DNA from 3 places in the Bradyrhizobium sp. BRP20 genome. Region 1 is predicted to be linked to each of the others. Evidence: predicted binding sites of a transcription regulator. Region 1 holds the regulator's gene; each other region holds the start of a gene.

Region 1 (7,320 bases):
CGCACGGCCTTCAGCGCCTTTTCGAGCAGTTCTGTCATTGGCAGAAGATAAGCCGGGTCGAGACCAAAAGGAAGTGTGGTTCCTGGCTGGCAAGGGAGGCCTTTTGCTTCAGCTCCTCCGCTCGGCTAGAACTTGCCGACCCAGTCCTGATTTGTTGCGGAGTTCGCCCGTGGCCCTGATGCCGGTTTCTGACGCGCTTGCCGCGGTGTTGGCCGGCGTCGAGCCGCTGGCTGAACAGATGGTTTGCCTCGACGAGGCCTACCATCGTGTGCTAGCCCGCGATGTCGCGGCGCGGCGCACGCAGCCGCCGGAGGCGATGTCGGCGATGGACGGCTATGCCGTGCGCACGGCCGACGCGGCAAACGATTCGAGGTTGACCGTCGTCGGCGAGGTCGCGGCGGGCCGGCCGCTCGCGGGAAGCGTCGGCCCCGGCGAAGCCGTGCGGATCTTCACCGGCGGCGTCGTTCCCGACGGCGCCGATGCCGTCGTGATCCAGGAGGACACAGCTGCCGACGGCAAACATGTGACGATCAAGGAAGCCGCCATTTTCGGCCGGCACATCCGCCCTGCAGGCGTCGACTTCCGCGAAGGCGACGTGCTGCTGCGCAAGGGAATCCGCCTCACCGAGCGCGATCTCGCCCTTGCCGCCGGAATGAATCATCCGCATCTCGCCATCATCCGCCGCCCGAGGGTTGCCGTTCTCGCCACCGGCGACGAGCTCGTGATGCCGGGCACCACGCCTGGTCGCGGCCAGATCGTCTATTCCAACGGCTATGCCCTGCATGCGCTCGCCCGCAGCGAGGGCGCCGAGACCATCGACCTCGGAATTGCCGCCGATACACTGGAGGCGACGTCCGCCGGCATCCGCCGCGCGCGCGAGAGCGGCGCCGACATCCTGATCACGACCGGCGGTGCCTCGGTCGGCGACCACGACCTGGTCCAGCAGGCGCTCAAGGGCGAAGGCATCGCGATGGCGTTCTGGAAGATCGCGATCCGGCCGGGCAAGCCGATGATGCACGGTCGGATAGGCGCGATGCGCGTGATTGGCCTGCCCGGCAATCCCGTGTCGTCCTACGTGTGCGCCTTCCTGTTCATGGTCCCCTTGATTCGCGCCCTGTCGGGCCGTTCAGCGATTCATCATCGGCGCGAGCGCGCCGTGCTGGGCCGCGATCTCGCCGCCAACGACCAGCGCGAGGACTATCTGCGTGCGCGGCTGGAGGAGCGCGACGACGGCACGCGCGTCGCCCTTCCGGTCAGCCATCAGGACTCCTCCCTTCTTGCGAATCTCGCTGCGGCACAGGTACTTCTGGTGCGCGCACCGTTCGCGCCGAAGGCCGAGGCCGGCACGCCTTGCGAGGTGCTCCGGCTGCCCGTCTGAGCCGCCCAGCCACACGCATTCCGCGAGCTTGGCCGCGTTCACCATAAATTAAGCAGTTGCGGAACACATATCGAACATATAGTGTCCGTTCATGATTTGTTTCGAGGATGTAGCGGCTTAGTGCCGACTTCATCGTGTCGGAATCGAACGACATCAACCGGGGGACTTTGGTCGAGATGTTGACGCGCAAACAATACGAGCTTCTGCGGTTCATCAGCGAACGTCTGAAGGAAAGCGGCGTGCCGCCGTCCTTCGACGAGATGAAGGATGCGCTCGACCTGCGCTCGAAGTCAGGCATCCATCGCCTGATCACTGCGCTCGAGGAGCGCGGCTTCATTCGCCGCCTGCCCAACCGTGCCCGTGCCATCGAGGTGATCAAACTGCCCGAGCTCCAGGCCGCCGCCGGCAATCGCCGTGGCTTCACCCCGAGCGTGATCGAGGGCAATCTCGGCAAGGTGCGCGCGAGCTCCAGCCCGCCCGCGGACGAGGGCGAGCGCCCCGTCGCGGTGCCCGTGATGGGCCGCATCGCCGCCGGCACGCCGATCGAGGCGCTGCAGACCCGCAGCCATACCATCAGCGTGCCGCCGGACATGCTCGGCTCGGGCGAGCACTACGCGCTCGAAGTGCGCGGCGATTCGATGGTCGAGGCCGGCATCCTCGACGGCGACATGGCGCTGATCCAGCGCAACGAGACCGCAAATACCGGCGACATCGTGGTGGCATTGATCGACGACGAGGAGGCCACGCTCAAGCGCTTCCGCCGCCGCGGCGCCTCGATCGCGCTCGAGCCCGCCAATGCCGCCTACGAGGTCCGCATTCTTCCGCCGAACCGCGTGAAGATCCAGGGCAAGCTGATCGGGCTTTACCGGAAGTACTGATACGGGAAACATCAAGCGCCGCGCGCGTTTCGATCGGCATCGGCATCCAGGATCGGAGCGGATACTTGTCCGCTCCGGCTGGACGGTTTCTCTGGTTCTGCGCCGGCTGTCCGGTCCATCTTCCCGCGCGACATTCGCCCGCGCAGGCGCGCAGCAATCTCGCTCTGCTTCACCGGTAGAGTTGTGCCGGCAGTGCTGATAGCTCCGGCCGAATGCAAGGACGCGAGGTTTGTTCCTATCGAATCCGGGAAAGATAATGTGATCGCGCGCTGCGGACGCGAGCCGCAGATTTGCCCATAACCGAGCAGAGCGTTGTATGCTTCCACTCTGATAGAGGCCTGCGCCTCGAAAGAGACGCGGGTCGCTATCCCAGCATGAGGAGCACCCGATGTGTGACTACAGCCTGCATGCCGTCGCGACGCGCCCCGCCGAAGTCGGCGAGACGATCGTCACGACAACCTTCCGCGGCACCTCGACGCGCGGTTTCGCTTCCGAAGCCGATCCCTCCGTCGCGGTCTGTCTGCTGCCGGGGACGGAGCTCGCTTTCGCCGACAATGTCCGCTACGACAACCGCTGGATCTGGACGCGCACCGTGAACTCTCGCGTCGGCAAGTTCGGCAAGATCGACCCGCACATTCCCGATCGCCATCATGACGCGATCGAATTCCCCGACGGCAAATACGTGCTGGTGACGCAGCTCGTCGAAGGCCAGCGCGCGACCGTGCTGCAATTGCCGGTGACGCAGGCAGCCCCCGAGCGCGAGCACAAGCCGCAGATCGTCGCCGACACGCGGCCCACGATCACGCGCCTGCCGATCGGCTGACGCCCTTCGGCCGACAGGCCGAGCCCGGGATTGAAATTGCCGTCGCCGGCCGAGGCCGGCGAGCCCGGCAAGTTTGTGTTTCAGGACATTCGATCGGCGAGCCCACCGCCGCGCCTCGTCGTCGCACGAAGTTTGGGCCGTGCTGCCCGCATTTTGAACGTCCGCTCCGCAGCCAAATGACCGATGCTGTCGTGGTTTGAGGCGGCGGACACGCTCGATGAAGACCTTCATTCGCGTCGTTGAACTCTGGGTACCCGACCGGACGCGCATGCGGCTGGAATTCGGCGGCGGCCTCTACGACGATGGGCTGTCCGCGTTCAAAGCCGTCAGCGAAGAGCTGCACTTCGGATATGACGAGGGACTTCCAGGCAAGGCCTGGGCCTGTGGCCACCCCGTCATCCTCACGAAATTCGCCAACTCCTATTTCAAGCGGACCGATCAGGCCGCTGCGGCCAGCCTCACCTGCGGCGTGGCGGTGCCGGTGTTCGCGGGCGAATTCCTGCAAGCCGTGCTGGTGCTGTTCTGCGGCGACGACGAGGCGCATGTCGGCGCGATCGAACTCTGGCACAACGATCCTGATCTCTCGCATGAGATGGGGCTCGTCGATGGCTATTACGGCACCGCGGACATGTTCGAATTCAACTCCCGCCACACCAGATTTCCGCGCGGCTTCGGCCTGCCCGGACGCACCTGGAAGGCGGGCCTGCCGCTGATCATCAAGGACTTGCACGACGCCAAGAGCTTCCTGCGCTGGGAGGACGCCGCCAAGGTCGGGATCAATCTCGGCGTCGGCGTGCCCTACCGAACCGGTACCGACCAGACCTGGGTTCTGACATTCCTCTCCGCGCAGGCAACGCCGATTGCACGACGCTTCGAGATCTGGGTCCCGAACGAGGACCGTTCGGCGCTGGTCTTTCGCGCCGGCGATTGCAGCGCGCAGACCGACCTCGCCGCACGCTATGCGGCGCAGTCCATCGCCAGGGGCGAAGGCAGCATCGGCGGCGCCTGGGCCGCCGGCATGCCCGCGCTCAACGACGATCTCACCTCTGACGGCTCGATCGCCGGCTCCGAAGCCTGCGCAGCCGGGCTGAGCCGAATGGTGGCCCTGCCGGTTATCGGCAACGGAAGGCTTGACGCCGTGCTGGCCTGGTATTTGTGATCCGCGTCAATCGTCGGCCTGCAAGTCGGCCTCCGATGGCGTTGCGTCCCGGTTGCGGGGCACGGCCGCCTTCGGCACGAGGCTGCCGTCGAAATCTCCCTCGCCGGCGCCGGCCGGCAGCCAGGGACGGCTTGCTCCCCTCGTCCTCACCGCCTGCACCGAAAAGCCCTCGCCGCGTCTCGTCAGAGCCAGTGCGCCCTGACTGGCAAGACGCGCCCGATCGACCACCATCGCCGCGCAATCGGGTGGCGCAGGCCGCGCCGTCACCACCAGCGCGGCGCGGCTGCAATCATCGGCCAGCGCGTCGATACGCGTCGCCAACGCGATCAGTCGTCCGTCCGCGAGCGGCGCCACGCAGCCGGACTCGTCACACGACACCCCGCTCGCCAACGAGGCGTTGCCGGCATCGCGCGGATCGGCATCGGCAGCCAACCACTCCTTCAGCAGGAAGCTGTCCTTGCTGGCGCGGATCACCTGCAAGCGCCCATCCCCGCCCCGGACCGCGACGCTCGCGCCATCCCCGGCAATCAGGATATCGGGCTGCCGCACCGACAGTCCCCAGAGGATCGCTGCCAGCAGCACCAGGGCGCCGGACCAGCGCAAGGGCGTGCGCAACAGGCCCATCACGATGAGCCCGAGGCTCGCTGCGATCAGCGGCGCGATCCCGAAGGCGGGAATGCGGCCGACGGCGCCCGGCAGAGCCGCCACCCAGCGCGCGACCAGGACCATCCACTCGATGCCGATCCCCATCAACCACCAGAACACGCCGTCGAGCCCGAAGGGCGCCGCGAGCAGCCCCAACAGCCCGGCCGGCATCACCAGCGCCGAGACCACCGGCATGGCGCCGAGATTGGCGAGCACGCCGTATGGGGTCACGCGATGGAAGTGGAAGGCGGCGTATGGCGTGGTCGCGAGCCCCGCGATCAGCGAGGCCAGGAACAGCATCGCGATCTCGCGGCCGCCCCACAACGCGATCCGCGCCGTCGCGGAATGATCGGGCGAGGCGAGCAGGTTCGGCATGCCGATCTGCACCAGCGCCACCAGCCCGAGCGTTGCCGCAAACGACATCTGGAAACTTGGATGCACCAACGCCTCCGGCGCGACCGCAAGCACGATCAGCGCGGCAACCGCCAGCGTGCGGAAGGTGATGGCGCGGCGGTCGACCATCACTGCGATCAGCACCACCGCCGTCATGAAGAACGATCTTTGCGTCGCAACCTCCGCGCCCGACAGCAACAGGTAGAACGCGGCCGCGACCAGCGCCGCGGCGGCCGACCATTTCTTGATGGCAGAGCCGGCCGCCAGCCCCGGGATCAAGGCCAGCAGCGCGCGCACCGCGAAGAAGACGACGCCGGCGACGACCGCCATGTGATAGCCGGAGATCGACAGCACATGGCCGAGTCCCGAGACGAACATGGCATCGTTCACGGGCGCGGTGATCGCATCGCGCCGCCCCGTGAGCAGCGCCGTCGCAATCGCGCGGTTGTCGCCTTCGAGCGTTGCGCGGATGCGCGCGTCGATCGCGTCGCGCAGGCCCTGCATGAAGGCGGCATAGCGCAGCCGCAGGCCGCCGCCATCCGGCGGTGTGGACGCCGTGATCGCGCCCATCACGAAGCCGGAGGCGCCGATGCCCTGGAAGAACATGTCGCGCGAGAAATCATAGCTGCCGGGGCGCACCGGCGAGATCGGCGGGAGCAGCCGCGCCTTCAGCTGCACGAAGCTGCCAACCTCAGGCGCCGTGCCCTTGCGCACCGAGAGGCGGACGCGCTCGAGCTTGACGTCGCTGCGCTGCGCCTCCATCGCGCTGACGCGCAGCACGAAACGGTCGGTGCGCTCGCGGATGTCGCGCGCTTCCACGAAGCCCGACAGCGACACCGAATAGAGCGGTTTTGCCAAAACGGTGTGCGCGATACGCGCGGTCTTCCAGGTCGCCACGGCAAAACCAGCCGCGACCGCCGCGAGCATGATGGCGGGCGCAAACAGCCGGCTCCGCCGGAGCAGCACCGCGCCGAGCATTAGCGCGATGGCTGTGGCGGCAACCACCCACAGCACCGGCTCATGATCGGCGGCGAAATAAAGCGCAATGCCGCCGCCGAAGGCGACCGGCACCCACGGCAACAGCCGGCCAGGCCCGGCCTCGCCCCGAGCCCATTGGCGCAGCGTCTCGATGATCGCCGGCCAGATGCCAAAGCCCACCGGCGCAAAACCGCCGGCCGCGCGGCCGACCGGCCACGTCCCGGCAACTCCCTGGGACCGTCCTGGCCGGCCCGGCTCCGCCATTCCCCTGCACCTTACGATACGCGACGGCTGCGGAGGCTACCGGACCGTGCGGCTGCACGAATAGCGGTACGGATCGGGAACAGGCGAAGAGCGCCCTACTTTTCTCCGGGCTGGCGCCCGTTGCTAGATCAGCGGCGCCTGCGAGGAGGCGTGGTGATTGACGATCTTCCACTCGCCGTCCTCGCGGATGATGACCCAGCTCATCTTGACGACGAGATCATCCCGCTCGCCCGCGAGATCGAACGTGATGGTCGCGGCCATGTTGATCAGATCAGGGCCGGCCTGCGCGGCGTGCACATCGGAGAACGCGGCGCTTGGCCTGCGCCAGCGCGGCAGGCCGTTGAAGTATTCGGCGACGCCGTCCCGGCCGCGATAGAGCTTCGGGTTGGAGCCGAAGAAGAATGCGTCCTTCGCATAGAGCGAGGACAGCGCGGCCGCATCGAGCGTCGCGAAGCCGGCGCACCATTTCGCGATGATGGCGGAAACGATGGCGTCGGCCTCGCTGCTCATGTCCTGCTCAGCCCTTCTCAACCCTTGGCGACTTCCTTCGCGAACGTGTCGCGCAGACCGATCGTGCGCGAGAACACCGGCTTGCCGGGCGTCGAGTCCTTGTCACGCACGAAATAGCCCTGGCGCTCGAACTGCATCGGCTCGGTCGAATTGCTCTCCGCAACGGACGCCTCGACCCGCGCATCGGCGAGGATCTCCAGCGAGTTCGGGTTGAGATCGGTCGCGAAGTTCGAGGCATCCGGGCTCGGATTGGCGAACAGCTGGTTGTAGATGCGGATCTCCGCCGGCTTGG
Region 2 (7,320 bases), on a different contig from region 1:
GGACATCGAGGGACTGCCTTTCGTCGGGCGCAGCGGCAAGCTGCTCGATCTGATGATCGGAGCCATCGGCCTCAACCGCACCACCGCCTACATCGCCAACGTCATTCCCTGGCGGCCGCCCGGCAACCGCACGCCGACGCCGCAGGAGACGCAAATCTGCCTGCCCTTCATCCAGCGCCAGATCGAGCTGGTGAACCCCGACGTGCTGGTGACGCTCGGCAATCCTTCGACACAGACGCTGCTGTCGACGCGCGAAGGCATCATGCGCACGCGCGGGCGCTGGTTCGACTACGACACCGGCCAGCGGGTGATCCGCGCGCTGCCGACGTTTCACCCGGCCTACCTCTTGCGCTCGCCGGCCTACAAGCGGCTGGCCTGGCAGGATCTGCGGGCGATTGCGAAGGCGCTGGCGCAGGGCGCCGTGTAACGACGCCCACGCCGTCATTCCGGGGCTCGCGAAGCGAGAGCCCGGAATCCATCGAGCGGCAGAGTTGGTGGATGAATGGATTCCGGGCTCGCGGCTTCGCCGCGCCCCGGAATGACACCGACCTACGTCCCCTTCGGCCGCACGATGGCCCAGCCGACGCGCAACAGCTGCTGGCGGCCGGTCACCAGCCATTCGAAGGCGCGCGGGACTTCCGGCACGATGCCGGGAAAGCGCTTGAGGATCTCCGGCGGCGGCGTGCCCGCGGTATCGGAGGCGCGCCAGACCACGACGCCGCCGGTCTCGCTGAACTTGGTCTGGCTCATCCACGGCGTCCGCGCGGGGGCGGCGTCGATGAACAAATGCGGCCGGCCGGAATGCAGCGCGATCAGGCTGGCGAGCTGGGTCTCGCCGGCGACGGCGCGCAGGCGATGGTTGGTGCGGCGGGCGAAGCTCTCGTCGAAGAAGTCCGAGATCGCGCGCGCCGGCATCGAGGTCGCAATTTCGCTAGTGCCCGTCCAGGGCAGGAACAGGACGGCAAGCACCACGCCGGCGGCGGGCGCGGCAACGGCGGCGGCCCAGACCATGCGGAGCATGCGCGCGCGGCGCATCGCGATGAGATCGCCGGCCGCGACGACCACGGCGAGCCCCGTCATGATCAGCACGACGCCGGGGCCGCCGACGACGGAATCGAGCCCCAGCAGGCCGGAGATCAGCACTGCGCCGAGCGGCAGAGCGAACGCGAAGAAATAGACGAAGTTGCGCGCGAGCGGCTCGACCGGCGGGCGGTAGATGATCGGCGGCTCCTCGCCCTTGCCGGCGAACATTCCGGTGTTGAGAAAGGTCAGCGCCGGGATCGCCGCCGCCCCGAGCACGAGGCCGCCGAGCAGCCAGACCGCATGCAGCGCGCGGGCGTTGAGCTCGGCGACTGGCGGCAAGGCCGGCAGCGCCAGCGTCTCGGCCCGCATCAGAAAGACCGCATAGGGCAGCGCCAGCACGGCGACGACGATTAGCGCGAACAGCGGATCGAGCCCGCGCAGCGTCCGGCGGCCGCCGGCGGTCGTAACCGCGAAGACGACGATCAGCAGCAGCAGGAAGATCGCGGCGGGCGTCGTCAGCAGCAGGAGGCCGGCTTCGATCGACCAGGCGAACCAGGCATTACCGCGGCGCTGGCCGATGATCTGCCAGGAGTGCAGCAGCAAGAGCGCCCAGAGCGGCCGTGCCAGGATCAGCGGACCGAAGTCCAGCGCGGACGAGGAGAAGGCCAGCACCGTCATGGTCAGGAGCACGGCGAGCACCGCCTGCTGCGAGCCGACCACGGCACGGGAGAGATGATAGAGCGCGATGAAGGTCGCGATCTCGCAGAGCTGGGCGAGCACATAGACGCCGAGCATGTGGCCGCCGGCGGCGCGATAGGCGATGTCGGCGAGCCAGATGGCAAGCGGCGGGCCGAGATCGGTGCCGACCTGGTATTCCCTGCCGAAGGCCAGAAGGGTCGCGAGAGTGCCGGGCGGGCTGCGGTAGAACACCAGCGCCACGAACAGCCACATCGCAGCCTGCAGCAGCACCGCAATCCAAACGATCAGCCGCGGCCGGGCGCGAATGAGCTCGATGACCAGGGAGGTAAACCGCATGCAACGTCCGAAGGTGCAGCCAACCCGTCCAGCCGGCCCTATTCGCTCACGTCTGTTTTGATAAAGGGCGTCACGGGTTGTGGCAACCGCCGCAGTTCGTCATGCCCGGGCTTGTCCCGGGCATCCACGTTCTTCGTGCCGCTGGTAAGACGTGGGTGGCCGGGTCAAGCCCGGCCATGACGGATGGGAAAGCTGTAGGAGGATCGCTAGAGACTTACGGAAGCGTCGATCTCGACGCTCGCCTCGACCTGCACCTCGACCTCAGTCACCGAGAACAGGTCCTGCACCGGCTCGACGGTCCAGGGCATGTGCTTGGCGCGGGCGGCGGCGACGGGAGCGAAGAAGCTACGGTGGTGGATGGAAGGGCCGAGGCGATCAAGCGCGTCGAGATGCTCGGGGACGGCATAGCCCTTGTGCTGCTCGAAGCCGTAGCCCGGGCAGTCCTGCGCCAGTGCGCACATCAAGCGATCCCGGGTGACCTTGGCGACGATGGAGGCCGCGGCGATCGACAGCACGATACCGTCGCCGCCGATCACGGCCTCGCAGTCGCATGCGGTGTCGAGCCGGTCGCGGCCGTCGACGAAGACGTGCCTGGGCGCCTCGGGCAGGGCCACCACGGCGCGCTTCAGCGCCCACAGCGAGGCGCGCAGGATGTTGTCGCGGTCGATTCGCGCCGGCGAGGCGACGGCGACCGAGACCTGCGCGGTGGCGCAGATCTTGTCGAACAGCTTTTCGCGCTCCTCGGCGGTCAGGCGCTTGGAATCGTCGATGCCGCGCGGAATGCGGTCGGGATCGAGAATCACCGCGGCGGCCACCACGGGACCTGCGAGCGGGCCGCGGCCGGCCTCGTCACAGCCCGCGACCGGCCAGACGCCCCGCTTGATCAGCGCGCGCTCGCGGCGGAAGCTCGGGGGAGCAACGGCGATGATGCCCTTCTTGCCGGCAGGAACCTTCGCAGCATCGGCCGCAGATATCTTTGCCGCCTTGGCGGGCACAGCCTTCGGCGCGGCCTTTTTCTTCGGCGCGGCTTTGGCTGGGGTCTTGGCGGAGGGGTCCCGAATCATGGCCGGGATCGTGCGCCAGGGGGCTTCGCCAGCGCAACCGGGAACCCACGATATTCCCGTTATTCAGGCCGCCCGCCCTACTCCGCCAGATGCACCCGCCGGTCCTCGCCCACCTCGATGCCGGGTGCGACCACGACTTCCCAGACATGTGCATCGGGATCGGCAAAATAGCCGCAATAGCCGCCGTAATCGGTCGCGTGCGCCGCCTTCAGCAAGGTGGCCCCCTTCTCGACGGCGAATGCCAGCACCTCGTCGACCTCCTCGCGGGTCACGCAATTCCAGGCAAGCGTCATGCCGCGAAAGGTCGTGGGCCTCGGCTGGTCCTCCGAGGACGCGTCTGCGGCGAGCCGATCCCAGTGATAAAGCGCTAGCACCGGACCGCCGGTGTCGTAGAACGCAACCGCCTCGCCGGTCTCCTTCAGCCGGCGCGAGAAACCGAGCGCGTCGTAGAAGGCGATGCTGGCGCGGATGTCGTTCACACCGAGCGTGATGACGGTCAGCCGCGGCACCGGCACCGCGAGTTCCTTGAGCATGCGACACCTCTTGCACGTGTCCGCTCAAAACAGGCTGAGCTGATCACCGTTCCGCTTCGGCCGCGCAAAGTGATCAATGGTCAGCTTGGAGCGCCGCTTGTTGAGGCCGAGCCTCTCGCAGGCGATCTCGAAGCGGCGGCCGATGGTCCAAGCCATCGGTCCGGTGCCCTTCATCCGCTCGCCCCATTTGGCGTCGTAGTCGCGCCCGCCCCGCATGTCGCGGATCAGGGTGAAGACGTGACGATAGCGGTCCGGATAGTTCGCCATCAGCCATTCGCGGAAGAGATCGCGCACCTCCAGTGGCAGCCGCAGCAGCACATAGGCAGCCTCCTTGACCCCGGCATGGGCGGCGGCGTCGAGGATGCGCTCGATCTCGGAATCGTTCAGCGCAGGGATCACGGGCGCGACCATCACCGTGGTGGGAATGCCGGCGTCCGAGAGCTGCTTCAGCGCCTCCAGCCGTTTCGGCGGCGTCGAGGCCCGCGGCTCCATCGTGCGCGCCAGCTTCGGATCGAGCGAGGTGACCGAGATCGCGACCTTGGCGAGGTTGCGCTTGGCCATCCGCTGGAGAATGTCGATGTCGCGCAGCACCAGCGCCGACTTGGTGACGATGCCGACGGGATGCCCTGCGCGCTCCAGCACTTCCAAAATGCCGCGCATGATCTTGCGCTCGCGCTCGATCGGCTGGTAGGGATCGGTGTTGGTGCCGATCGCGATCATCCGCGGCTCGTAGCCGGGAGCCGCAAGCTCCTTCTCGAGCAGCGAAGGCGCCTCGGGCTTCACGAACAGTTTTGACTCGAAGTCGAGCCCCGGCGACAGGCCGAGATAGGCGTGGGTCGGCCGCGCGAAGCAATAGACGCAGCCGTGCTCGCAGCCGCGATAGGGATTGATCGAGCGGTCGAAACCGATGTCGGGGGAATCGTTGCGTGTGATCACCTTGCGCGAGGTGTCGACGGCGACACTCGTCTTGAACGGCGGCAGCTCGTCGAGGCTCTGCCAGCCGTCGTCGAAAGCGACCCGCGCCTCGGCCTCGTAACGGCCGCTGGCGTTGGACTGCGCGCCCCGCCCTCGCCGTCGCGCGCGGTCGATGGCGACGCCAAGCTCGGGGAAATCTGAAGGCGCACCCGCCGGCTCGGAGGGCGCCGTGACCGGCGGGTGCTTGAGAGCATGAGAGGATGCTGGACTCATGCAGCCAAGATAGCACGACATAGGAACAAATCAAGAACACAAACCAAAAACGTGAAAACAACCCCATGCACAGTAGAGCTGCCCAAACTTCGCGCGCCTGCCTTTGACCTCACGCAACACAGCCGTCACGACCATCCCGTTTCATGCCCGACGGATCGATCGCCCCGGAACCGGGTTGGTGACGATCGCGAAGTGAAGGTCGGCAGGAACATGACAATCCAACAAAAAACGGCCGAAGCGAGCAGCGACCTCGATCTGCTCGATCGCTATTGGCGCGCCGCCAACTACCTCTCGGTCGGGCAAATCTACCTGCTCGACAATCCGCTGCTGCGCGAGCCGCTGCGGCCCGAGCACATCAAGCCGCGTCTGCTCGGACATTGGGGCACGACGCCGGGGCTGAACTTCATCTATGCCCATCTCAACCGCGTCATCCGCGCGCTCGATGTCAGCGTGATCTATGTCTGCGGTCCCGGCCATGGCGGTCCGGGCATGGTCGCCAACACCTATCTCGAAGGCAGCTACAGCGACATCTATCCCGAGATCGCGCGCGATGCGGATGGATTGCGCAAGCTGTTTCGGCAGTTCTCCTTCCCCGGCGGCATCCCGAGCCACGCGGCGCCGGAAACGCCGGGCTCGATCCACGAGGGCGGCGAGCTCGGCTATGCGCTGGTGCACGCCTATGGCGCCGCATTCGACAACCCGGATTTGATTGTCGCCTGCGTGGTCGGCGACGGCGAGGCCGAGACCGGGCCGCTCGCTGCGTCCTGGCACTCCAACAAGTTCCTGAACCCTGCCCATGACGGGGCGGTGCTGCCGATCCTGCATCTCAACGGCTACAAGATCGCGGGCCCCACCGTGCTCGGACGGATGCAGGACGCGGAGATCCGCGACCTCTTCCGCGGGTTCGGCCACGAGCCGCTGTTCGTCAGCGGCGACGATCCCAAATTGATGCACCAGGCCATGGCCGATGCGCTCGACGTTGCATTCGCCAGCATCCGCTCGATCCAGCAACATGCCCGCGACGGCCGCACAACCGTCGAGCGGCCGCGCTGGCCGATGATCGTGCTGCGCAGCCCCAAGGGCTGGACCGGCCCGAAGGAGGTCGACGGCAAGAAGGTGGAGGGCTTCTGGCGCGCGCATCAGGTGCCAGTCGCAGGCTGCCGCGAGAACCCGGAGCATCTCAAGGTGCTCGAAGACTGGATGCGCAGTTACGAGCCGGAAAAGCTGTTCGATGGCAACGGCGCGCTCGTTGCCGAGCTTCAGGCGCTTGCGCCCGAAGGCGTCAGGCGCATGGGCGCCAATCCGCATGCCAATGGCGGCGTGCTGAAGAAGGAGCTGAAGCTGCCCGACTTCCGCAGCTTCGCGATCGAGGTGACGCAGCCCGGCGAAGTCGTTGCGGAAGCGACGCGCGAGCTCGGCAAATTCCTGCGCGATGTCATCCGCCTCAACGCGAAGGAGCGCAACTTCCGCATCATGGGCCCGGACGAGACGGCATCGAACCGGCTCGACGCCGTGTTCGAAGCCACCGAACGCGTCTGGATGGAGCCCACCGAGCCTTACGACGTGCACCTCGCCCAGGACGGCCGCGTCATGGAGGTGCTGAGCGAGCATCTCTGCCAGGGCTGGCTGGAGGGCTATCTGCTCACCGGACGGCACGGCTTCTTCTCCTGCTACGAGGCCTTCATCCACATCGTGGATTCCATGTTCAACCAACACGCCAAATGGCTGAAGGTGACGCGGGAGCTGCCGTGGCGGCGTCCGATCGCCTCGCTCAATTATCTGCTGACCTCGCATGTCTGGCGCCAGGACCATAACGGCTTCAGCCATCAGGACCCCGGTTTCGTCGATCTCGTCGCCAACAAGAAGGCCGACATCGTCCGCATCTACTTCCCGCCGGACGCCAATACGCTGCTGTGGATCGCCGACCACTGCCTGCGGACCTATAACCGCATCAACGTAATCGTCGCCGGCAAGCAGCCAGCGCCGCAATGGCTGTCGATGCAGGACGCGGCGACGCATTGCGATGCCGGCATCGGCATCTGGACCTGGGCGGGCACGGAGGACGGAAAGGGCGAGCCCGACGTCGTCATGGCCTGCGCCGGCGACGTGCCGACGCTGGAGACGCTCGCTGCCGTCGACCTCCTACGCAAGGCGCTGCCGGACTTGAAGATCCGCGTCGTCAACGTCGTCGACCTCATGACGCTGCAGCCGAGGGAGCAGCATCCGCACGGCCTGTCCGACCGCGACTTCGACAGCCTGTTCACGCGCGACAAGCCTGTGATCTTTGCCTATCACGGCTATCCCTATCTCATTCACCGGCTGACGTATAATCGCACCAACCATGCCGGCATGCATGTGCGCGGCTTTGCCGAGGAGGGCACCACGACGACGCCCTTCGACATGGTCGTGCTCAACGAACTCGACCGCTACCACCTCGCGATCGAGGCGATCGAACGCGTGCCGGGACTGGCGACCAA
Region 3 (7,320 bases), on a different contig from region 1:
AAGTCATCCAACGCTCCGAAAAGCTCTTTTAGAAGTCGCGGCTTGCCTAGCGCGGATGGCCGGGCGCCGCAAGGTCGGGAAAGCCCGATCATGACGGCTTTGTGTGTTTGATCGATCAAGAAATGAATGCAAAGCGCAATTAATTGCGCGTCCCGAGCTCCTCATAGAGCACGCGAGCCGAGGCGGCATCGCCACGGCGCTCGTTGAAGGCGGTGACCTTCAGCACGCGCACGGTGCGATCGAGCGCGATGGTGAGGACGTCGCCAAGCTTGATCGCATGGCCCGGCGATGTCTCGCGCACGCCGTTGACGCGGACATGGCCGGTGACGACGAGCTCGGCCGCGGAGGTGCGCGCCTTCACCACGCGCGCGTGCCACAGCCATTTGTCGATGCGCTGCCGCTCGGTCGTCGTCGTGGGATTACTCCTTCCGCCCCAGCTGCTCTTTCAGCGCGGCGAGCTTGGCGAAGGGCGAGTTCGGATCGATCGGACGATCGCGCTCGCGCGGGTTCGCGCTCGAGGCGTAGGGACGCAGCGAGGGACCCGACTCGCGATCACGGCGGTCGCGGCCCTTGTCGCGGTCGCGGCCGCGATTGTCGCGGCCCTTGTCGCGATCTCCGCCGAACTTCTTGTTGTCGCGGTTGCGATCGCGATCCTTGTCGCGGTCCCCCTTGCCCTGGAAGCTGCGATTGCGGTCGTCGCGACGTTCACCGCCCTCGCCGCCTTCACGCGGCTTGCGGAAGTCGCGGCCGCCATCGCGGCGATGGCCGCCGCCATGACGATGGCCCGGCTTCGCGCCGTCGGCGGCTTCGCCGGGCGCGGCGCTCGCTGCATCGGGTGCAGCGCCGGGCCGCGGACGCTGGTTGTTGTGACGCTGATGGCGATGGCGCTCGTGGCGCGGCTTGCGATCTTCGTGACGACCGGCAGGGCGCCAGACCTCGACCAGCTCGGGCTCGACCGGTGCAACTGCCGCCTCAGGCGCGGCAGCATCGGGGGATGCAGCAGCTTCCGTCGCGGCGGTCTCGGCCGCAGCGGCTTCGAGGCCGGCAGCCTCGGCGGGCGTCGCAGCCTCTTCTGCGGGCGGAGCGATGCCGGGGGCGTCCTCGGGCGTGACGGGCGCTTCCGGAGAGGCTTCCAGCGCCGGCTCCTTGTGAGCCTCCTCAGGAGCGGGCTCGTCGTGCGGCTCCATGCCGGGGGCGTCTTCGACGGTGACGGATTCGGCCGTAGCATCAGCGGCCGTGGCCTCAGCCGGCAGGCCGGCAACGGCCTCGGCTGCAGCCTCGGTCGAGGTCTCCGCGCTGCCTTCAGCGGGCGGCGTCTCGGCCGCGACGGTCTCAGTGACGATCTGCTCGGTCACGACCTGCTCGGCGACCACAGGCTTGGGCGGCAGCGGCGGGCGCTTCTCCATGCGATAGCCGAGCGCGCGCAGCACGGAGGCAAAATCCTCGCCGGCAGATCCGGTCAGCGAGGTCATCGCCTGCGTGACCACGAAGCTGCGGCCATCGAACGCGCCGGCGGGCTTTTCGCCCGGCGAATTCTCGCGCCAGGCCAGCGCCGGGCGGATCAGGTCGGCGAGGCGTTCCAGGATGTCGACGCGCACCGCGCGCTCGCCGGCCTGCTTGTAGCCGAGCACGCGATAGGCATCGCGCGGCAGCGCCTTGTCGACCGGGAACGAGGTACGGCCCGAGGAGGCCAGATGCTGCGCGCCCGACAGCGCGGAGAGATCGACATTGTCCTGCTTCAGCGCCCAGAGCAGTGCGGCGAGCGCACGCGCGGCGGGCTTGAGCAGGCCGGGGAAATAGAGGTGATAGGCGCCGAAGCGGACGCCGTATTTGCGCAACACGGCGCGCGAGGGCTGGTCGAGATCTTTCAGCTCGCTGGCGATCTTCGGACGCTCGAGCACGCCGAGCGCCTCGACCAGCTGATAGGCGATGCCGCGGGCAATGCCGGTGACGTCCTCGGCCTTCGACAGCTCGAACATCGGCCCGAGCAGCTTTTCGATGTGCGTCTTGAGCCAGAGCTCGAGCCGCGCCTGCACCTTGTCGCGGGGGGCGCCGGTCAGGCGCTCGTCGGAGATGATGCGGATGCGCGGATGCAGCGCCTCGTCCGCGGCGGCAAGGCGGGCCACGGCATCGCCGGTCCAGCGGATGATGCCTTCGGACGTCAGCACGAACTGATCGTCCGGCGCATTGCCCAGCTTTTCGGCGCGCGCGTTGATCTCGCCGGCGAGCACCGCTTGCGCTGCAGCCTGCAAGGCTTTCGCATCGGAGCCGGCTTCCGCCGCATCCGGTGCAAAGGTGAAGCCATCGAGGCGGCCGATGACATGGCCTTCGACGATGACTTCGCCGGTCTTGCCGATTTCAGTATTCAAGCTCGTGTTCTCCCGCAGGCGGCGCATCAATACACTGGTCCGGCGATCAACGAAACGCTCCGTCAAGCGTTCATGGAGCGCATCCGATAATTTATTTTCGACCTCCCGCGCGATCCCCTGCCAGCGTTCCGGGTCTTTCAGCCAGTCCGGGCGGTTGGCGACGAAGGTCCAGGTGCGGATCTGGGCGATTCGGGCCGACAGCGTGTCGATGTCGCCGTCGATGCGGTCGGCCTGGGTGACCTGGGACTCGAACCAGGCATCGGGAATGCAGCCCTTGCGCATGAGGAAGCCGTACAGCGTCGTCACCAGCTCGGCATGGGCGGCCGGCGACAGCTTTCTATAGTCCGGGACCTGGCAGGCTTCCCAGAGCCGCTCCACGGCAGCCTTGCCATGCGCGATATCGCGCACCTCGCCGTCGCGGGCGGCGTGATCGAGCACGCGCATGTCCTCGGCGATCGGCGCGCGCGTCAGCGTCTCGTGGCCGGGGGCGAGGTTCAGCGAGACCTGGAGCGCGCCGAGCGAGGAGAAATCGAGCTTGGAATTGCGCCATTGCAGCACCTTCACGGCATCGAAGGTGTGGTTCTGCAGCGCGTTGACGAGCTCGGGCTCGAACGGCGCGCAGCGGCCCGTGGTGCCGAAGGTGCCGTTGCGGGTGGCGCGGCCGGCGCGCCCTGCGATCTGCGCGAATTCGGACGGCGTGAGGCGGCGGAACTGGTAGCCGTCGAACTTGCGGTCGGAGGCGAAAGCGACGTGGTCGACGTCGAGATTGAGGCCCATGCCGACGGCATCGGTGGCGACGAGATAATCGACGTCGCCGTTCTGGAACATCGCCACTTGCGCGTTTCGTGTGCGGGGCGACAGCGAGCCCAGCACCACGGCGGCGCCGCCATGCTGGCGGCGGATCAGCTCGGCGATCGCATAGACTTCATCGGCCGAGAACGCGACGATGGCGGTGCGGCGCGGCTGGCGCGTGATCTTGCGGTCGCCGGCGAATTCGAGCTGCGACAATCTGGGCCGCGTGATCATGGACACGCCCGGCAACAGGCGCTCGATGATCGGGCGCATGGTGGCGGCGCCCAGCAGCAGCGTCTCGTCGCGGCCGCGGCGGTTGAGGATGCGGTCGGTGAAGACGTGGCCGCGCTCGAGATCGGCGGCGATCTGGACCTCGTCGACGGCCAGGAAGGAGACGTCGATATCGCGCGGCATCGCCTCGACGGTCGAGACCCAATAGCGCGGATTCTTCGGCTTGATCTTCTCCTCGCCGGTGACGAGCGCGACGCTGGCCTCGCCGGCTCTGGCGGCGATCTTGTTGTAGACCTCGCGCGCGAGCAGGCGCAGCGGCAGGCCGATCATGCCCGAGGGATGCGCCAGCATCCGCTCGATGGCGAGATGGGTCTTGCCGGTGTTGGTCGGACCGAGCACCGCAGTGACGCCCGCGCCGGGGGCGCGCTCGGAGGCGAAGGGGGAGGAGGAAAAAGCCATGTCTATCGGATTAGGTAATGGCGATTTGGGCGAATGTCAGTGCTGGATGGGGCGGTGAGGGGGCTGGCTCTTCGTTCCTCATCCTGAGGAGCGCGTCAGCGCGTCTCGAAGGATGAAGGCCCGGCTGGTGCTGCTGGGCAAGCCAAGCCCCTCGCCCTTCGAGACGGCCGCTTGCGCGGCCTCCTCAGGGTGAGGGGCACACCGCGGGCGTGAAAACGCCCGCCCCAAATCCCGCGCAACTGTCTCACTTTGCGACGCTTTTCCCGTTCACTTTAAGCTTCGGAACGACTCTAGAACGAATCGCGGCCGAATCGCTGACTCCCCTGTGAGTCCCGTTCCGTTCACGCAACATGTCGCGGGACTCGTCTTGGTTGCGCACTAGATGGAGTTTTGCGGGGGCGCACAAGCGACCGGGGTGGTTAAAGCTGGGGATGGTGTGGAGTCGAATCAGAATCGGGGAGGAGTCAAATGGATTTACTGCGCAGGCGGGCTGGCCAAACAAAGAGTGCGAAAACAACCCCATGCACAGTAGGTAAGTGATTGATTTTGCTTAGCCTGCACCGAACGCTCGTCATTCCGGGGCGCGACGCAGTCGCGAGCCCGGAATCCATCGTGAAACCATCCCTGGAGCCCGATGGATTCCGGGTTCGCGCCAAGTGGCGCGCCCCGGAATGACGGCGGAGAGAGCGGCGCGGTCTCCTTGCCTACTGCGTCTTGGCGACCCGTGGCGGCTGGGGCGACGTGATGAAGCTCGTCGCTTCCAGCATGGCCGGGCCGAGCGGGGTCGGCACTTTCAGCCAGAACGGGACCAGGATGCGCGTGCCGGCGATGGGGGCGAACGCGATCTCCATGTTGCGCTGGGCGGCGAGGTATTTGATCACCGGGCGGTCGGGGATGTAGCCGGCGATCGGCACGAAATAGATCGCGCAGACCACGACCGGGCCCTTGTAGCCCTTCTCCGCCTTCACGGTCTCCATGCGCTTGAAATCGAGCTTGAGCTCGTAGCGCATGCGGCCGTCGAACACGGGCGCGGAGCTGTGGCAGGCGTCCTGTGAGACGGGATCACCGGTGCCCGGGACGCGCAAGAGCGAAGCGGTCATGGGGTCCCAAACGCCGCGGCGATGCGCCTCAGTGACGACGATGCGATCGGGATCGACCGGCGGCTCCGGCAGGATGGCAAAATCCTTCACATTGCCCTTGTCGAGGGTGATGCGGATCTCTTCGGTCTTTTTCTGGGTGGTGGTGGAGGCCTGGTAGCCGGTCGCAACCAGCGCGCCACCAACGACGCGCCCCTGGCTGGCGCCGGTGCCGGACCCGCCCGTGAACGACTTCAAAAGCCCGGTGGTGCCGCCGGCGGCCGCCGCCGAGAACACGTCGTCCTGGATATCAATGTTCCAGGCGCCCTTGCCGACGGGAATGCCCGCCAGCGTCGCCTCATATTGCGCCTCGAGCTTGCCTTGCGCCGCCGCGGGCGCTGCGCCGGACGCCAGGCCCAGCACCACCGCCAGGCCACAAAGCGCCATCAGCCGGCCGGCCAAGGGGACGTCCAAGCGGACGCCCCGACACAGACAGGCTGAGCGCAGGACTTGCGCGAAATGAAGCGTTGTCGGCACGAAACAATCCAATCAGAGCGCGATATGCTGTTACTTAAGCCAAAACCGGCGACAAACAATGTGTCGGGGCGTGCAGCCCCGGGAACTCCACCGGACTCTTCGACGGCGAATACGCCCTTTATGTGATGGTAAGGCGCGACAATCATTGCCGTTTTGGTGATCGAGCGGTAACGGGGGGCGTTCCCACCGCTCCCCACCCTCCGCTGTCATGCCCCGGCCTGACCGGGGCATCCAGTACGCCGCAGCGCCTCTGGTCAGCCGCGCCGCCGCGGCGTACTGGATCGCCCGGTCAAGCCGGGCGATGACACCGAGCGCGGGGCACGAGATCCCGGGTTCGGGCTCTGCCCGCCCCGGGACGACGGGCCAAAAACGGCCCGTCGCCTTGACGCAAGGCCCCTTCCCCCCTATACGTCCGCCCGCTCCCTGCAAGGACGAAAGAATTTGCCCCCGTGGCGCCGAAATGGCGGCCGCACTCGTTGGGGGTTCGAACTAAAGGATTTATGCCATGTCTCGCCGCTGCGAACTGACGGCCAAGGGCCCCCTCGTCGGCCACAAGGTCAGCCACTCCAACATCAAGACCAAGCGCCGCTTCCTGCCGAACCTCGTCAACGTGACGTTCATCTCGGAAGCTTTGGGCCGCAACGTGCGCCTGCGCGTCTCCACCAACGCGATCAAGAGCGTCGACCACAATGGCGGCCTGGACGCCTACCTGCTCAAGGCCAACACCGACGCGCTCTCCCCGCGCGCGGTCGAGCTGAAGCGCGCCATCCAGAAGAAGGTCGGCGACGCCCAGCCGGCGAAGCAGGCGAGCTGAGAAGATTTACCGTTAGGGCGGGGGCTAAGTTGCGTCGCGTGGCGTAGGCTTAGCCGAGTAGAGTTCGAGTAGCGGCCGGATCGGAAGATCCGGCCGTTTTTGTTTTGTGCGGGCTTTGCTCTTCTACAACCATAGAGCGCGGCGTAAGCTAGCTGCGCCTCGAATCAGAAAAAGCGATGGAAGCAACTTCAAGGGATATAGTTCAGGTCAAGTTTAGAGGGCGGGCAGTTCCGCCTCACAAGGCAATACTCACACCGGTCATTGGCGCCCCCAATGTTCTGACCAACAGTCCTTGGACATATGTCGCTTTGTGGCTCAAGCGCGGAGGCAAGGACAAGGCACTACTCTATTGGCAGCAAGCGCAAGAATTTCACAAGGTATCGCTTGGCCTCGCACCTCAATCTGCGCCGCTGCTGCTTTATTATTCCTTCTTGAACGCAACGAAGGCGCTTCTATCAGCGAAAGCAATTGTATTTAACGAACGCCACGGTGTTTCAGAGCATACTTCAGGCTCGCAACGCGGCAGCTCTTCTCTCAATCATCTTGGCATTAGAATTCAGCAACACGGAGTGTTGCCAAGCTTATCAAGCTACTACCAAGAAACCGAAGCCAACAGGACTCACACTCTTCAAGAGCTATTTTTCAATATGGTGTTCATACACCGCACCTATTGTCTAACATACACCTCGCAATCCGAGATGTTTATTCCGATCGCAAACTGCGGCTTCGTGGCGGACAGACCTACGAAGCAAGTGTATTTCCGTGCGGACATTACAAAGAATGTTCCCTTCGGAACTACTGTAAAGCGACTCCCAGCTCTTTTTGTCGCCGACGAACGGTTTGGCCCTCGAGCTATTCGTTCTGTGGACTCGGTGACCTGCCAACGGCCTGGCAAGTTGGGCTCGACGGCTCTAGGTAACGTCGCGGACCTCAACCGGCGACTGCGCCGCGAGCTATTCTTCATAAACGGTACCGAGCCACTTTGGTACATACGATCCCGAACGCGCGGGCCAAAACGAATCGAACGCCAACTGCCTACGCT

Evidence for each region. Region 1 encodes LexA, which represses DNA repair genes until DNA is damaged. Its sites were predicted from a motif close to TGTTCNNNNTGTGTTCNG; they were not measured.
Region 2: I6F33_RS15205 (PA0069 family radical SAM protein) is a predicted target of LexA. The motif match lies at 4,865-4,882, and genes of this name have one in related genera.
Region 3: I6F33_RS00055 (helicase-related protein) is a predicted target of LexA. The motif match lies at 4,132-4,149, and genes of this name have one in related genera.

What each region holds. Positions count from the first base shown of each region.
Region 1 is NZ_JADYVY010000006.1:204,452-211,771, reverse strand. It holds gene I6F33_RS16700 (hypothetical protein) at 1-38, opposite strand, end outside; gene glp (gephyrin-like molybdotransferase Glp) at 170-1,378, shown strand; gene lexA (transcriptional repressor LexA) at 1,555-2,256, shown strand; gene I6F33_RS16685 (hypothetical protein) at 2,645-3,079, shown strand; gene I6F33_RS16680 (GAF domain-containing protein) at 3,297-4,238, shown strand; gene I6F33_RS16675 (ComEC/Rec2 family competence protein) at 4,245-6,518, opposite strand; gene I6F33_RS16670 (SgcJ/EcaC family oxidoreductase) at 6,642-7,028, opposite strand; gene I6F33_RS16665 (glutamine--tRNA ligase/YqeY domain fusion protein) at 7,046-7,320, opposite strand, start outside.
Region 2 is NZ_JADYVY010000005.1:322,835-330,154, forward strand. It holds gene I6F33_RS15185 (uracil-DNA glycosylase family protein) at 1-427, shown strand, start outside; gene I6F33_RS15190 (glycosyltransferase family 39 protein) at 550-2,058, opposite strand; gene I6F33_RS15195 (ribonuclease HII) at 2,265-3,122, opposite strand; gene I6F33_RS15200 (VOC family protein) at 3,200-3,655, opposite strand; gene I6F33_RS15205 (PA0069 family radical SAM protein) at 3,680-4,843, opposite strand; gene I6F33_RS15210 (phosphoketolase) at 5,054-7,320, shown strand, end outside.
Region 3 is NZ_JADYVY010000001.1:8,029-15,348, reverse strand. It holds gene fdxA (ferredoxin FdxA) at 1-7, opposite strand, end outside; gene I6F33_RS00060 (RNA-binding S4 domain-containing protein) at 140-391, opposite strand; gene I6F33_RS00055 (helicase-related protein) at 420-3,851, opposite strand; gene I6F33_RS00050 (DUF3108 domain-containing protein) at 4,556-5,374, opposite strand; gene rpmB (50S ribosomal protein L28) at 5,970-6,278, shown strand; gene I6F33_RS00040 (YaaC family protein) at 6,455-7,320, shown strand, end outside.